One region of the Bradyrhizobium sp. JR4.3 genome, then DNA from elsewhere that is predicted to be linked to it. Evidence: predicted binding sites of a transcription regulator. Region 1 holds the regulator's gene; the other holds the start of a gene.

The links. Region 1 encodes PhoB, which activates phosphate uptake and scavenging genes when phosphate is short. Its sites were predicted from a motif close to TGTCATNNANCTGTCAT; they were not measured.
Region 2: ABIB91_RS13140 (acetoacetate decarboxylase) is a predicted target of PhoB. The motif match lies at 4,503-4,519, and genes of this name have one in related genera.

The regions. Positions count from the first base shown of each region.
Region 1 is NZ_JBEPQF010000008.1:227,893-235,436, forward strand. Features, by position in the region: gene ABIB91_RS16030 (aspartate aminotransferase family protein) at 1-972, opposite strand, end outside; gene ABIB91_RS16035 (GcrA family cell cycle regulator) at 1,428-1,940, shown strand; gene phoB (phosphate regulon transcriptional regulator PhoB) at 2,169-2,876, opposite strand; gene phoU (phosphate signaling complex protein PhoU) at 2,900-3,616, opposite strand; gene pstB (phosphate ABC transporter ATP-binding protein PstB) at 3,627-4,451, opposite strand; gene pstA (phosphate ABC transporter permease PstA) at 4,448-5,293, opposite strand; gene pstC (phosphate ABC transporter permease subunit PstC) at 5,298-6,287, opposite strand; gene pstS (phosphate ABC transporter substrate-binding protein PstS) at 6,387-7,400, opposite strand; gene ABIB91_RS16070 (ATP-binding protein) at 7,544-7,544, opposite strand, start outside.
Region 2 is NZ_JBEPQF010000006.1:250,692-258,235, forward strand. Features, by position in the region: gene ABIB91_RS13125 (response regulator) at 1-1,676, shown strand, start outside; gene ABIB91_RS13130 (hypothetical protein) at 1,981-2,544, shown strand; gene ABIB91_RS13135 (patatin-like phospholipase family protein) at 3,261-4,436, opposite strand; gene ABIB91_RS13140 (acetoacetate decarboxylase) at 4,692-5,471, shown strand; gene ABIB91_RS13145 (transporter) at 5,581-6,597, shown strand; gene ABIB91_RS13150 (carbohydrate porin) at 6,620-7,544, shown strand, end outside.

The DNA.
Region 1 (7,544 bases):
GACATCGCCATGACGGTCGATCACGGAAGCGAGCTTCTGCTTGAGCAGCAGCGACATCCTCTGCACGTGGTCGAAGAAGCCGGGCTTGAGCATGACGTCGAGCACGGTATTCGCCGCCGCGATCGCGAGCGGATTGCCGCCGAAGGTCGAGCCGTGCGAGCCCGGCGTCATGCCGGACGCCGCTTCCGCGGTCGCAAGGCAGGCGCCGATCGGGAAGCCGCCGCCGAGCGCCTTGGCCAGCGACATCACGTCAGGTTCGACGCCAAGGCGGCGGTATGCGAACAGATCGCCGGTGCGGCCCATGCCGGTCTGCACCTCGTCGAAGGCGAGCAACAGGCCGCGCTCGTCGCAGAGCTGGCGCAACGCCCTCAGGAAGGCGGGCGTTGCCGAACGCACACCGCCCTCGCCCTGGATCGGCTCGATCAGGATGCCGGCGGTCTGCGGACCGATCGCCTTTTTCACTGCCTCGAGATCGCCATGCGCGACCTGGTCGAAGCCCTCCATGGGTGGGCCGAAACCTTCGAGATATTTTGCCGAACCCGTCGCGGCCAGCGTCGCCAGCGTGCGGCCATGGAAGGCGCCTTCGAAGGTGATCATGCGATAGCGGTCTGGATGGCCCTTCGCGGCGTGATAGCGGCGCACGATCTTGATCACGCATTCCAGCGCTTCGGCGCCGGAATTGCAGAAGAACACGAAGTCCGCGAAACTTTCATTGCACAGGCGCGCGGCAAGCTTTTCGCCGTCCGGGCTCTGGAACAGGTTCGACATGTGCCAGAGCTTCGTGGCCTGTTCCTGCAACGCCGCGACCAGCGCCGGATGGGCATGGCCGAGCGCATTCACCGCCACCCCGGAGGTGAAATCGAGATAGCGCTCGCCATTGGTCGCGATCAGCCAGCAGCCTTCGCCACGCTCGAAACCGAGGTCGGACCTGGCGAAAACGGGGAGCAAATGCGGCGCTGCGCTGTTAGTCATGACGGTCACTTGAATGTTGCGGACGGTGTGAGCGTGCATTACGCAACGCACCATCGACCGGCCCGGAAAACGAAACGTGCCGCCTCTTGAGGGCGGCACGTGCGACTATCTTAGGCCTGGTGAATCGGGTGTCAATGCCGCCCGGAAAGCCTCGCGAAACGCTGAATCCGTAGTCTTGCGGTGCCGATTTTGCGGGATTTAGCCACGGAACATGTGGAAGCGAGTCGGCGGACTCTTGCGCGGGAGTCACGCCATATTGTAGCGTTTGGATTGTCAGATACGACATCTCGTGCAGTGGTTCTGATCTTTAAGTCCTTATGTACCGGCGTAAACGTTCGGGCGTTCAAGACGCGCCCGGCGAGCCTTAAGGGATTCTGGCGGCACGGGTTTTTGAAGGCTTAGGCATTCGCTGCGAGGCCCCAGGATGGCTGGCGCGCAGCGAGGGAAAGGGTGCAATGACGGTTTTGACCTGGTCCGATGATCGCGTCGAGCAGCTGAAAAAGCTCTGGGAGGCCGGACTTTCGGCCAGCCAGATCGCGGCGGAGCTCGGCAATGTGACCCGCAATGCCGTGATCGGCAAAGTGCACAGGCTCGGTCTTTCGGGCCGCGCCAAGAGCCCATCATCGGCAGCGCCCCGGCCGCGCAAGGCGCGCCCCGCGCAGCACATGATGCGGGTGAGCCGCCCGATCTCGCGCGGCAACACCGCGCTGGCGCAGGCCTTCGAGGTCGAGGCTGAGCCGGATCCGGTCACCTACGACAACGTGGTGCCGATGAGCCAGCGGCTGTCGCTGCTCGAATTGAACGAGGCGACCTGCCACTGGCCGGTCGGCGATCCCTCGAGCCCGGACTTCTTCTTCTGCGGTGGACGGGCGCTGTCCGGCCTGCCCTATTGTGCCCAGCACTCGCGTGTTGCGTACCAGCCGGCGTCGGATCGGCGCCGCGCACCGGTGAAGCCGGGTCCGCGGTAATCACGGCAAGTCGTCGCGCAAAGACAGTTCAATAATTTCAGTGTCGTCCTGGCGAAAGCCAGGACCCATACTCCGAGCACGCAGTAGTCGTGCGAAAGGGGTAACTCTGAGTCTTCGCCAAACCACTCCCTGTGGTTATGGGTCCCGGATCAGCGCTCGCTTCGCTCGCTTGTCCGGGACGACATCGGAGAATGCAGGGACAGCTCGCCAACAAACGAGCCTGCAACCCTACACCTGCTCCGCCTTGGCAAACCGATCATCCAGCGCGTAGCCGGCGCCGCGGACGGTGCGGATCGGGTCCTGTTCGCGGCCGAGATTGAGCAGCTTGCGCAGACGGCCGATATGCACGTCGACGGTGCGCTCGTCGATATAGATGTCGCGGCCCCAGACGCTGTCGAGCAGCTGCTCGCGCGAGAACACCCGGCCCGGATGCTCCAGGAAGAACTCCAACAGGCGATATTCGGTCGGACCGAGATCGATCGGCCGGCCCGATCGCGCCACGCGGCGCTTGTCACGGTCGAGCTCGATGTCGCCAAAGGCAAGCACGGTGGCGAGCCGCTCCGGGCTTGCACGCCGCAGCAGGCCCTTCACGCGTGCCAGCAGCTCCGGCACCGAGAACGGCTTGACGATGTAATCGTCGGCGCCGGTCGCAAGACCCCGCACCCGCTCGCTCTCCTCGCCGCGCGCGGTGAGCATGATGATCGGGAGCTGCTTGGTCTCGGGACGGGTGCGAAGCCGGCGGCACAGTTCGATGCCTGACAGGCCCGGCAGCATCCAGTCGAGCACGATCAGATCGGGGATGTGCTCCTTGAGGCGGGTGTCGGCGTCGTCGCCGCGCATCACCGTCTCGACGTCATAGCCGTCGCCTTCGAGGTTGTAGCGGAGAAGCTCGGTCAGGGCTTCCTCGTCCTCAACCACCATAATGCGTGCGCCCATCGGGTCGTCGCTCCCTTAAGTCTTCAGGTGTTCGGTACCGTGTTGGCGAAGGTCGTCATGTCGCCCTTCGGCCGCTTGTCGGTGATCGCCTGGCCCTCGATCATGTAGAACACGGTCTCGGCGATGTTGGTGGCGTGGTCGCCGATCCGCTCGATGTTCTTGGCGCAGAACATCAGGTGAATACAGAACGAGATGTTGCGCGGATCCTCCATCATGTAGGTGAGGAGCTCGCGGAACAACGAGGTGCAGATGGCGTCGACTTCCTCGTCGCCCTTCCACACCGCCATCGCCGCCGGCAAATCATGCGCGGCATAGGCGTCCAGCACCGACTTGACCTGCTGCTGCACGAGGTCGGTCATGTGCTCGAGGCCGCGGAACAGCTTGAGCGGATGGAAGTCCGTCTCCAGCGCCGCGACGCGCTTGCCCATGTTCTTGGCGAGGTCGCCGATGCGCTCGAGATCGGTCGCGACGCGCATGGCGCCGACGATCTCGCGCAGATCGACCGCCATCGGCTGGCGGCGGGCGATGGTGAGCACCGCACGCTCCTCGATGCGCTTCTGCAGCGCGTCGAGCTCGGTGTCGATGGCGACGACGCGCTGGCCGAGCGGGACGTCGCGGCGGATCAGCGCGTCGACGGACTCGACGATCATGCGCTCGGCGATGCCGCCCATCTCGGCGACCAGGCGGGTGAGTTCCTGGAGGTCGGTGTCGAAAGCCTTTGCGGTATGTTCGGAAGCCATGTCGCGTCTCCTAGCCGAACCGGCCGGTGATGTAATCCTGCGTGCGCCGGTCGGTCGGCGACGTGAAGATCTTGCTGGTGTCGTCGAACTCGATCAGCTCGCCGAGATACATGAAGGCGGTCTTGTCGGAGACGCGCGCCGCCTGCTGCATGTTGTGGGTGACGATCGCGATCGTGTAATCCTCGGACAGCTCCTGGATCAGCTCCTCGACCTTGGCGGTCGAGATCGGGTCGAGCGCCGAACAGGGTTCGTCGAACAGGATCACCTCGGGCCGCACCGCGACGGTGCGGGCGATGCAGAGGCGCTGCTGCTGGCCGCCGGAGAGCGACAGGCCGGAGGCGTTGAGCTTGTCCTTGACCTCGTTCCACAGCGCGCCGCCGCGCAGCGCCTTCTCGACGCGGCCGTCCATTTCGGACTTCGAGATCTTCTCATACAGGCGGATGCCGAACGCGATGTTCTCGTAGATCGTCATCGGGAACGGCGTCGGCTTCTGGAACACCATGCCGACGCGGGCGCGCAGCAAATTGAGGTCCAGCTTGCCGTCGAGGATGTTGGTCTGGTCGAGCATCAGCTGACCGGTGGCGCGCTGGCCGGGATAGAGGTCGTACATCCGGTTGAAGATGCGCAGCAGGGTCGACTTGCCGCAGCCCGACGGACCGATGAACGCCGTGACGCGATTGGCGCCGAGCGTCAGGTTGATGTTCTTCAGCGCGTGGTGCTCGCCGTAATAGAAGTTCAGGTTGCGCACGGTCACCTTCGGGGGCGCCTCCGGCAGCACTGGCGCGTGGGGCAGCCCACCGGCCGCGCTCATCGACGATACTGAAAGATCACTCATTTTGCGGTCCTCTCGGCGCCAAGGATGCGCGCGCCAATATTAAGGGCAAGAACGGTCAGGGTGATGAGCAGCGCCCCGCTCCAGGCCAGCTGTTTCCAGTAGGCATAGGGGCTCTGCACGAAGTTGTTGATGGTGACCGGCAGGTTCGCCATCGTCTTGTTCAGGCCGAGGCTGAAGAACTGGTTCGACAGCGCGGTGAACAGCAGCGGCGCGGTTTCACCGGCGACGCGAGCGGTCGCGAGCAGCACGCCGGTGATAAGGCCGGAGCGCGCGGCGCGATAAGCGATCCGCTTGATCACCAGCGAACGCGGCAGGCCGAGCGCCGAGGCCGCCTCGCGCAACGCGTTCGGCACCAGCAGCAGCATGTCCTCGGTCGTGCGCAGCACCACCGGGATCACGATGACCGCGAGCGCGAGCGAGCCTGCGATCGCCGAGAAGCCGCGCATCGGCACGACCACCGCGCCATAGATGAACAGGCCGATGATGATCGAGGGCGCCGAGAGCAGGATGTCGTTGATGAAGCGGATCACCGAGGTCAGCCGGTCATTGCGGCCGTATTCGGCGAGATAAGTCCCGGCGAACATGCCGAGCGGCGCGCCGATGCCGACGCCAATCACGGTCATGATCAGCGAGCCGACGATGGCGTTGAGCAGACCGCCCTCATTCGATCCGGGTGGCGGCGTGTTCTCGGTGAACAGCTGGACGTTGAGTCCCGCCAGTCCGTTGTAGAGCAGCGTGATCAGGATCAGCGCGAGCCAGGTGACGCCGAAGGCCGTTGCGGCGATGCAGAGCCCGCGAACGACGATGTCCTTGCGGCGGCGGCGTGAATAGATCGGATTCATGGCGCTAGTTCCCCGCCTTCTTTTCCAGCCGCATCAGCATCAGCCGCGCCGCTGCAAGCACGAAGAAGGTCAGCACGAACAGCAGGAGACCGAGCAGGATCAGGCCGGACTGGTGCAGGCCGTCGCTCTCGGCGAACTCGGATGCGATCGCCGCCGAGATCGTGGTGCCCGGCGCGAAGATCGACGACGAGATCCGGAACGAGTTGCCGATGATGAAGGTCACCGCCATGGTCTCGCCGAGCGCTCGGCCGAGCGCCAGCATGACGCCGCCGATGACGCCGACGCGGGTGTAGGGGATCACCACGCTGCGGACGACTTCCCAGGTGGTGCAGCCAACGCCGTAGGCGGCTTCCTTCAGGACCGGAGGCACGGTCTTGAACACGTCGACCGAGATCGAGGTGATGAAGGGCAGCACCATGATGGCGAGGATCAGCGCGGCATTGAACAGGCTGAGATAGGACGGGGGACCTGCGAAGATCGCGCCCAGCACGGGCACGCCGTCGAAGATCTTGATCATGAAGGGCTGGAACGTGTTGGCGAGGAACGGACCCAACACGAAGAAGCCCCACATGCCGTAGATGATCGAGGGGATGCCGGCGAGCAGCTCGATCGCCATGCCGATCGGGCGGCGCAGCCATTGCGGGCAGAGCTCGGTGAGGAAGATCGCAATGCCGAGACCCACGGGGATGGCGATCAGCATCGCGATGAAGGAGGTGACGAGCGTGCCGTACATTGGCCCGAGCGCGCCGAGCACCGGCGGATCGGCCGACGGTGCCCAGCGCTGCGTCCACAGGAACGAGACCCCGAATTCCTTCATCGCCGGGAAGGCGCCGACGATCAGCGAAATGATGATGCCGCCGAGTATCAGAAGCACCGAGATCGCGGAGAGCCGCGTGATCCAGTAGAAGGTGACGTCGCCGAGCTTGAACGCGCTCAAGGCCTTGGCGCGATCATACGGTCCGGCGTCGTCGATTACATCGCTCTGAACGGCCATCTCTGCCACGCCGATCCCCTGTACTAAATAGCATACGTTTTTTTGTTGGTCCGTGCCCCGGATGCGGCGCAGCGCATCCGGGGCACGAGCGTCGCGAAGCTAGCTCTTGATTTCGGCAGCCCAGGTCTTCTCGATCAGCTGAACGACCGGGTCCGGCATCGGGATGTAGTCGAGCTCTTCAGCCGCCTTGCCGCCGTTCTTGAAGGCCCAGCGGAAGAACTTGATGGCTTCCTGCGAGGCCGCCTTGTCGGTGGCGTCCTTGTGCATGAGGATGAAGGTCGCCGCCGTGATCGGCCAGGATTTCTCGCCGGGCTGGTCGGTCAGGATGACGTAGTAGCCGGGCGCCTTGGCCCAGTCGGCGTTGGAGGCGGCCGCCTGGAACGCTTCGACGGTGGGCTGCACCGGCTTGCCGGCCTTGTTGACGAGGCCGGTGTAGGTCAGCTTGTTCTGCTTGGCATAGGCGTACTCGACGTAGCCGATCGAGTTCTTGGTCTGGCTGATGTTGCCGGACACGCCTTCGTTGCCCTTGGCGCCGACGCCGACCGGCCACTCGACCGCGGTACCCTCACCGACCTTGCTCTTCCAGTCCGCGCTGGCCTTGGCGAGGTAGTTGGTGAAGTTGAAGGTGGTGCCAGAGCCGTCCGAACGGCGGACCACGGTGATGGCCTCCGAGGGCAGCTTCACGTTCGGGTTGAGCTTCTTGATCGCGGCGTCATCCCATTTGGTGATCTTGCCGAGATAGATGCTGGCCAGCGTCTCGCCGTCGAACACCATCTCGCCGGGCTTCACGCCCTCGATGTTGACGACGGGAACGATGGCACCCATCACCATCGGCCACTGGACGAGGCCGTCCTTCTCGAGCTGCTCGGCCTTGAGCGGCGCGTCGCTGGCGCCGAAGGTCACGGTTTTGGCCTGGATCTGCTTGATGCCGCCGCCGGAGCCGATCGACTGGTAGTTCAGACCGTTGCCGGTCTCCTTCTTATAGGCGTCAGCCCATTTGGAATAGATCGGGAACGGGAACGTCGCACCGGCACCGGTGATATCGGCAGCAAAGGCCGCCGTCGTCGATGCGGCGACGATGCCAGCAGCGACGAGTGTTTTGAGGAAATTCATGCTGGTCTCCATACAGGGGAGCGAAGCGCCATCCGCGCCCGATCGCGCTCCCCGTGCCGCCCCTTTAGGAGCGGACAGCTGAGCTTTTACGAAGGTTTGGTGACAGTCGGATGACAGCGTTAAGCAGCTGAAATCGCTGGAATT
Region 2 (7,544 bases), on a different contig from region 1:
TTGCTCCGATCGGCCGCGATGGACCGGCATCGGTCGAGCTTTTCCGTAATTCGAATCTCCTGGCAATCAATTGTCGTGGTCTGCCTGAACTGGTCAGCGAGATGTCGGCGGGCGTGGGCGCGGTGCTTCTCGCCGAGGAGGGCCTGTTCGGAAAGGATACCCAGCCGCTGGCACATTGGATCGAGCGGCAGCCGCCCTGGTCCGACCTGCCCTTTGTCATTCTCACCAGCCACCGCGAGCAGCCGGCGGTGGTTGCCTGGCGCCGCAGCATCGTCGAGACGCTCCGCAACGTGTCGCTGCTCGAGCGCCCGGTTCAGCCGATCACGCTGACGAGCGCAATTCAATCCGCAATGCGGGCCCGCCGGCGGCAATATGAAATTCGAACCTTGCTGCAGGCGCGCGAGCGGACGGCCCAGGAGCTCGAGAAGCTCGTGGTCGAGCGCACCCGTGCCCTCGAGGAGGCCAACAAGCATCTGCGGGCCGAAATGGAAGAGCGCGCCCGCGTCGAGGAGACCCTCCGTCAGGCCCAGAAGATCGAAGCCATCGGACAATTGACCGGCGGAGTAGCTCACGACTTCAATAATCTGCTGATGGTGATCTCCGGCGGATTGGACATGCTCGACCGGCAGACAGATCCTGATCGGCGGCGTCGTCTGTTGGAAGGAATGGTTCAGGCGGCGCAGCGTGGTGCGGGCCTGACCAGGCAGCTTCTGGCTTTTTCACGGCGGCAGAAGCTCCGGCCCGAGGCCGTCGACATCCCAGCGCAGATCGGCGGCATGCGCGAATTGCTCGATCGGAGCCTGAGAGGCGACGTTCACGTCGAGTTCGATTTTCCAGAGGGGCTTTGGCCGGTTGAGGTCGATCCGGGGGAGCTCGAACTGGTCATTCTCAATCTGGCGGTCAACGCCCGCGATGCGATGCCGAACGGTGGCACGATCGTTGTCCGCGGCGAGAACTTGGCCGGCCTGGCCGAGGACGAGATCGCGGGCGATTACGTTCGCCTGTCCGTGGTCGACAGGGGCGTTGGAATGAGCCCCGAGATCCTGGCGCGGGTCTTCGAACCGTTCTTCACGACCAAGGACGTCGGTAAAGGCTCAGGCCTGGGGCTTGCTCAGGTCCACGGATTTGCGACGCAGTCACGCGGAATGGTTCGAATAAAATCGATCGTCGACGAGGGCACCAGCATTGAGCTCTATTTGCCGCGATCCAGGAATGTCCCCTCGGGTGAACGGCATCTCATCGACCTGAACAGGGCGCGTCCCAAGAGGGCTAATCATGGCCGGGTTCTTCTCGTCGAAGACGACGACGAGGTCGCCGCGCTGGTCAGCGAGATGCTTGCGCAGCTCGGTTACCAGGTCACGCGCGCGGCCAGTGCCGCGGCGGCTCTCGGTGCCCTAGCGGACGGCCGCTCCGTCGATCTGGTGTTTTCCGATATCATGATGCCGGGCGGCATGAACGGTGTCGAACTCGCGTCCGAGATCAAGAGAAGGCGAAGCGACATCCCGGTCCTGCTGACGAGCGGATACGCCGAAGCCGCGGTTCACGACGCCGAAATGGCCGGCATCCGGATCCTGTCGAAGCCCTACCACATCGACGAGCTCGCCGCAGCGCTCAGCGCTGCAAAGTTGGACTTTGCGACAACCGCAGGATCTGCCTTAGCGAAGACTCGGGGCTGACCATTCGCGCGACAATCAACGGCGGGGCTAAGGCTTGCGGGCGCCCCTCCGCAATTGTGCGCTCGGCCATCGTGCCGCGGCGTACAACAATGCGACGCACGAATGCAACGCGGTCGCCTCTCGGTTGCGAAGACACGCATTCGTTCTCTGCGAGTTAGACATTTCCGCCGCTACGCTTGGGCTGTGATGATTGCCAAAATCGGCCCGCAAATGCAGCCACTTTCAGTCGCTATTTGAGACCATTTCAGCCAAACTGTTATTGGTTTCTTTGCAGGGGCAGGGACCTTCAGCTAGGAGCCCTGCAATGTTCAAGTCGGTTCTTTCCGCGTGTCTCGTCGTTGCCTTTAGTTTCGTCGCTTCTGAAGCACGGCCCTATCGCATTCATCAAGCAGCCGAATGCAACGTCACGATGCCCTGCGACTTCTCGTATTCGCAAACGCGCCGTGAGAGGACTTCCAGGTCGTTCCTAACTCCCAGGTCCTCACTCCAATCCTATCGCGCGACGCAACTGACAGCGGCCGACGCAGGCGGCGCCGCGACGGCGAGCCTCTCGGGCGGTCGCATCGTCGGTAGTCGTCCCGCAGGTTGCCCTTCCTCCTTCTGCGGCTGCGGGGCTGCTCTGCGCGTGTTCGGCCGTATCGTGCCGGAATTGAATCTTGCGTCGAACTGGCTGCGCTTCCCGCGGACATCACCCGCACCGGGAATGGTCGCAGCCCGACACGGACATGTGTTCGTCCTCGAGCAACACCTAAGCGGGGATACCTGGCTGGCTTACGACGCCAACTCGGGCGGACACGCGACGCGAATGCATGCGCGTTCATTGCGTGGCTACACGATCGTCAACCCGCGCGGCGGTTCGGTCGCTTGAGACGCCGGGCGACAGGTGCGTCACGAGACCTGGTGCGCCATCGCGCGAAACACCTTGTCAACCCCGCACTGAAGTAATATTCGTATTTACAGAAGTTCGGATAAGGCGTAGTTTGCGCGCATCCCAGCCTGCTACAAGGGCGTTTCGCGATCGTCACGAGACGTGGGCCGGGAGGCGGTGGCCGCGACTGCGTCGACGCGCTGGGCAGGCTGCAGGGCGGGTTTTCCCGTGAGCAGCTGCACACGCGGTACGACACGGCGCTGACAGCCTCCTCGTTCGGTCTCGATGGCGAGCGCACGCCAGGCATCGAGGACAGGGGCGGGGAGGTGCGCGGACGGCAAAATCGTGTGGTCCTGACGCCCGGGGTCTGTGCGTCAAGTCTTGTGGTGATGCTCTGCCCAACCGGGTCAGCACATCAGCCATCCGCAAGGCGACGGGGGCAATAGTGCATCGCTCCCCGGGGAGAGCGCGTCATAAGCCGTAAAACCATTCGCGCAGGGAAGGCCGGTTGCCGGCGTCACCTGTCGTCCACCCCGTGCGCGTCTTGCTCGCACACGGGACTACGGGTGCCAGCCGGCGCCCGGCCTTCCCTGCGCCCTTTCTTTCGAGAGGGTGCTAAGACTAGAGCAAAGCTCGGGCAAAATGAGCCGCGAGAATGCGAAAGTGTGCCTGCAAGCCGGGAACGGGAATTGGGTGATCGCGACGGGACGATAGAGCTACGCGCTCTCCGTCTCCCGGTGCACGTCGTGCACCACGAGGCCCATGCCTTCGTCGGGCATCTTGATCCAGTCGCGGCGCTTGAGGGTGCGCTTGGTGTCTTCGTAGCCGGAGGTCCAGTGCTCGCGCATCGAGGTGCCCGAGAATTCGTGGTCCTTGGCGTCGCCCTCATAGGCCTTCTGCTGGTAGATCAGATGCAGGATCGCGATCTCAGGCATGTGGCGCAGGCTCGACTTGAGTTTGCGCTCCTCCTCGGAGAGCTGCTCGTCGGGCAGCTTGGCCAAGGCCTTGTAGAGCAGGACCTTGAGGTTGTGGGTGCGGCGGTAGACGTCGGTGTTGTGGCGGGTGCGCGAGGAATACATGATGTCCTTGTGGCGGGCCATCACGTCCTGGATCGAGCGCGGCAGCACGCCGCGTGCGCTGAACAGGTCGACCTGGAACACCAGCGAATTGAGCGCGTCTTCCTGGTCGAGCAGGTGCTGAAGCGGCGTGTTGGAGACGATGCCGCCGTCCCAGAAATGATCGGTGCCGATCCGCACCATCGGCAGTGCCGGCGGCAGGGCGCCGGAAGCCATGATGTGCTCCGGCTCGATCTCGTCGTGGGAATTGTCGAAATAGATGAAATTGCCGGAGAGCACGTTCACGGCGCCCACCGCGAAGCGAACCTTCTTCTCGTTGATGAGGTCGAAGTCGACGAGCTCGAGCAGGCTCTCTTTCAGCGGCATCGTGTCGTAATAGCTGGTGGCGGTCCGGGCGCCGACCGGGCTCAGCCAGGGATTGACCTGATGCGGGCTGAAGAAGCCCGGTTGGCCCATCGCCGACGTCATCCACGCGCTGGTGAGATTGCGCCACTGGCGGAAGATGTCTCCGTCAGGCGTGTAGTGCCAGATCTTGCGGTTGGTGATGCGCTCCCAGAAGATGCGCAGCGCCTCGAGCCGCTTCTCCGGCTTGTTGCCCGCGATGATGGCGGAGTTGATCGCGCCGATCGAGACGCCACAGACCCAGTCGGGCTCGATGCCGGCCTCGTGCAGCGCCTGGTAGACGCCGGCCTGGTACGCGCCGAGCGCGCCGCCACCTTGCAGCACCAGCGCAACGCGGTCGCAGCGCTCGGGCCGCCAGCCTCGTGCGGGAGGCTGATGCGTCTGATGAGCCGGTTGCGACGTTCGGGCGTCCATGGTGTGCCTCCTGGCAAGCATGGAGATCATGCTTCAATGACAGAGGCCAAACGATTGCGTCGGGCGGTGACGGCGTGATGACATTCTGGCGCCGATGCATCGCTTGCATGCACCATGACCGCCTTGGGAATGGCTGCGGTCGTGCGGCTGACGGAAATCCTTCACATCGAAGTCAATGACGGCGGCTAGCAATCTGCATCGCCGCCTGACGCTGCCGGGCGGGCATCACGTGAGCGCCACTAGAGGAGACCAGCGATGCGCAGGGAAGAGCTGCTGAGACTTCCGTCCATGCCGGCGGCCGGGCCGAGCTATCCGGCCGGGCCCTATCGCTTTGTTGACCGCGAATTCCTCGTCATCACCTACGAGACCGATCCGAACCTGATCCGCGCCGGCTTGCCGGAGCCGCTGGAGCCGATTGACCAGCCGGTCGTGCACTACGAATGGATCAGAATGCCGGACTCCTCCGGCTTCGGCAGCTACACCGAGTCCGGCCTCGTCATCCCCGCGCGCTTGCACGGCGAGGAGGTCAACTTCGTCTCGCAGATGTATCTGGACGATGATCCGCCGATCGCCGCCGGCCGCGAGATATGGGGCTTTCCCAAGAAATACGCTCATCCCAAACTCGAGATCGTCAAAGACACGCTGACGGGCACGCTGGAATATGCCGGCCAACTCGTCGCCATGGGCACGATGGGCTACAAGCACGAGAGCATGGCCGGCAACGGCGATCTGACCCGGGCGACGCTGTCGAAAACGCAGATCAATCTGAAGATGATCCCCGGCGTCGACGGCCGCCTCGAGATCTGCCAACTGGTCGCGATCAACCTCATCGACATCGTGCCGAAGGGCTCCTGGATGGGGCCCGGCCGGCTGCATCTGGTGCCGCATGTCAATGCGCCCGTCGCCGATTTCCCGGTCCGCCGCTGCCTCGGCGCGCATCATTACATCGCCGACCTGACGCTGCCGTTCGGCCGCGTCGTGCACGACTACATCAGGGAAGCCGAGTTGGCCACTACCGGGCTGGCCGCCGAGTAGGGCGTCATCATCAAACTGTAACAATGCCGTAATTGAGTACCCGCGAAGGTCCGGAAGATGCCGTCAGCCATCTTCCGGAGCGGGGCATTCGTTGACGGTGGGAGTTGGTATGGCCGAGCCGGCTAAGCTTGTCAGCGCGATATCGGATTCCGTGCCTTGCATTCCCGGCCTGGTGTGGGCATTCCGCCTCCACAGCGACGGCGGCGCCGAGGCGCTGCCGATCGACCAGCCGATCGAGTTCAGTCATGACGGCCGGCTCTGGCTGCATTTCAACCTCACGGACACGCGCGCACGGCCGTGGATCGCCGCGTCACAGCTGCCGCCGCTCGCGCGCGAGCTCTTGCTGTCCAACGACACCTTCCAGCAGCTTCACGTCATCGACCACTGCGTCTACGGCGTGTTCTCCGACCTCGTGCGCGACATCGGCAGCGCGACGGAGGAGACCGCGTTCCTGCGCTTCGCCATGACCGAGCGGCTCCTGATCAGCGGCCGCCATCAGGCGCTGTGCTCGGCGGATGCGACACGCCGGGTGCTCGAAGGCGGCTACCGCGTCGACAACGTCGCCCATCTCCTCGAAAAGATCGTCGATGAGGTCGCCGACACGCTTGATAGGATGGCCGATAAGCTCGGTCAGGAGATCGACGAGATCGAGGAGCGGATTCTGGCCGACGAGGCCAAGCCGGAGATGCGCCGCAATCTTGGCCGGCTGCGCCGGACCTGCGTCAGGCTGCATCGCCAGCTCACCGGCCTGCGTACGCTGTTCCATCGCCTCGACCAGAAGAACACCGACCACCTTTCGCCGGACCTGCGTATCCAGGCCGGCAAGCTGGCGCAGCGGCTGGACGGCCTCGACCACGACATCGTGGAGCTGCGCGAACGCAGCCGCCTGCTCGAGGAGGAGCTGCGCTTCAAGAACGAGGAGCAAAGCAACAACCACCTCCACACGCTCTCGATCGTGACCTCGCTGCTGCTTCCGCCGACGCTGATCACCGGCATTTTCGGCATGAACACCAAGGGCCTGCCTCTGACCGAGGTCGAGAGTGGATTTTTCTGGGCGGCTCTCCTGATGGCCTCGTCAGTCGGCGCGGCCTATCTCTTCATGCGGCGTACCGGTATCTTCAAGTAAAGCACGCCGGTCGGTATCAGCCGTGATCGGGACCGCACATCTATTTCCGCTGCGAAATGCGGCCGCGATTGTGCTGGCCTGGACGATCGCGAGCACCAGCGCGCTGGCCGGCGCCAAGGACGAGAACGCGGCGGAGTGGCTAGCTCCAAAATGGTTCAACGAGTGGCATGACGGCCTCGCCAACAAGGGCCTGAATTTCGGCGCCGCCTACATCGCCGACAACATTGGCAATTTGTCCGGCGGCGTTAGGCGCGGCGCTATCCATTTCGGCCGGCTCGATCTTTCGGTCGATGCCGATCTCGACAAGCTGGTCGGCTGGAGCGGCGGCCGCTTCTACGCCAACGCGTTCGTGATCTACGGGCGAGGCCTCAGTCGCAACTGCATCATGAATCTCGCGACCATCAGCGAGATCGAGGCGTTGCCGGACCAGCGGCTCTACAATGCCTATTTCGAGCAGAGCTTCTTCAACGACCGCTTGAACATCAGGGCCGGCCAGCAGGCCGCCGATGTCGAGTTTTTCGACAGCCAGACCGACGATCTCTTCATCAACGGCACCTTCGGCTGGCCCGCGATCAAGGCCTCGAACCTCCCGGCCGGCGGCCCGGCGCCGCCGATCGCGGTCCCCGGCATTCGCATCAAGGCCGCGCTGTCGGACCAGGTCACCCTGTTCGGCGCAGTGTTCAATGGCGATCCGTCAGGCCCGGGCAATCAGGATCCGCAGCTGCGCGACCATCATGGTCTTGCCTTCCGCGTCAACGACCCGCCTTGGGTGATCGGGCAGGTCCGCTTCAACTACGACCTCGATATCGGCGGCCGTTCGCTCGCCGGCAATTTTACGCCGGGCGCCTGGAAGCATTATGGCTCGTTCGACAGTCAGCGCTTCGCCACGGATGGGCGGTCGATCGCCGATCCCGACGGCAGCGGCATTCCGGCAAAGCTTCGCGGCA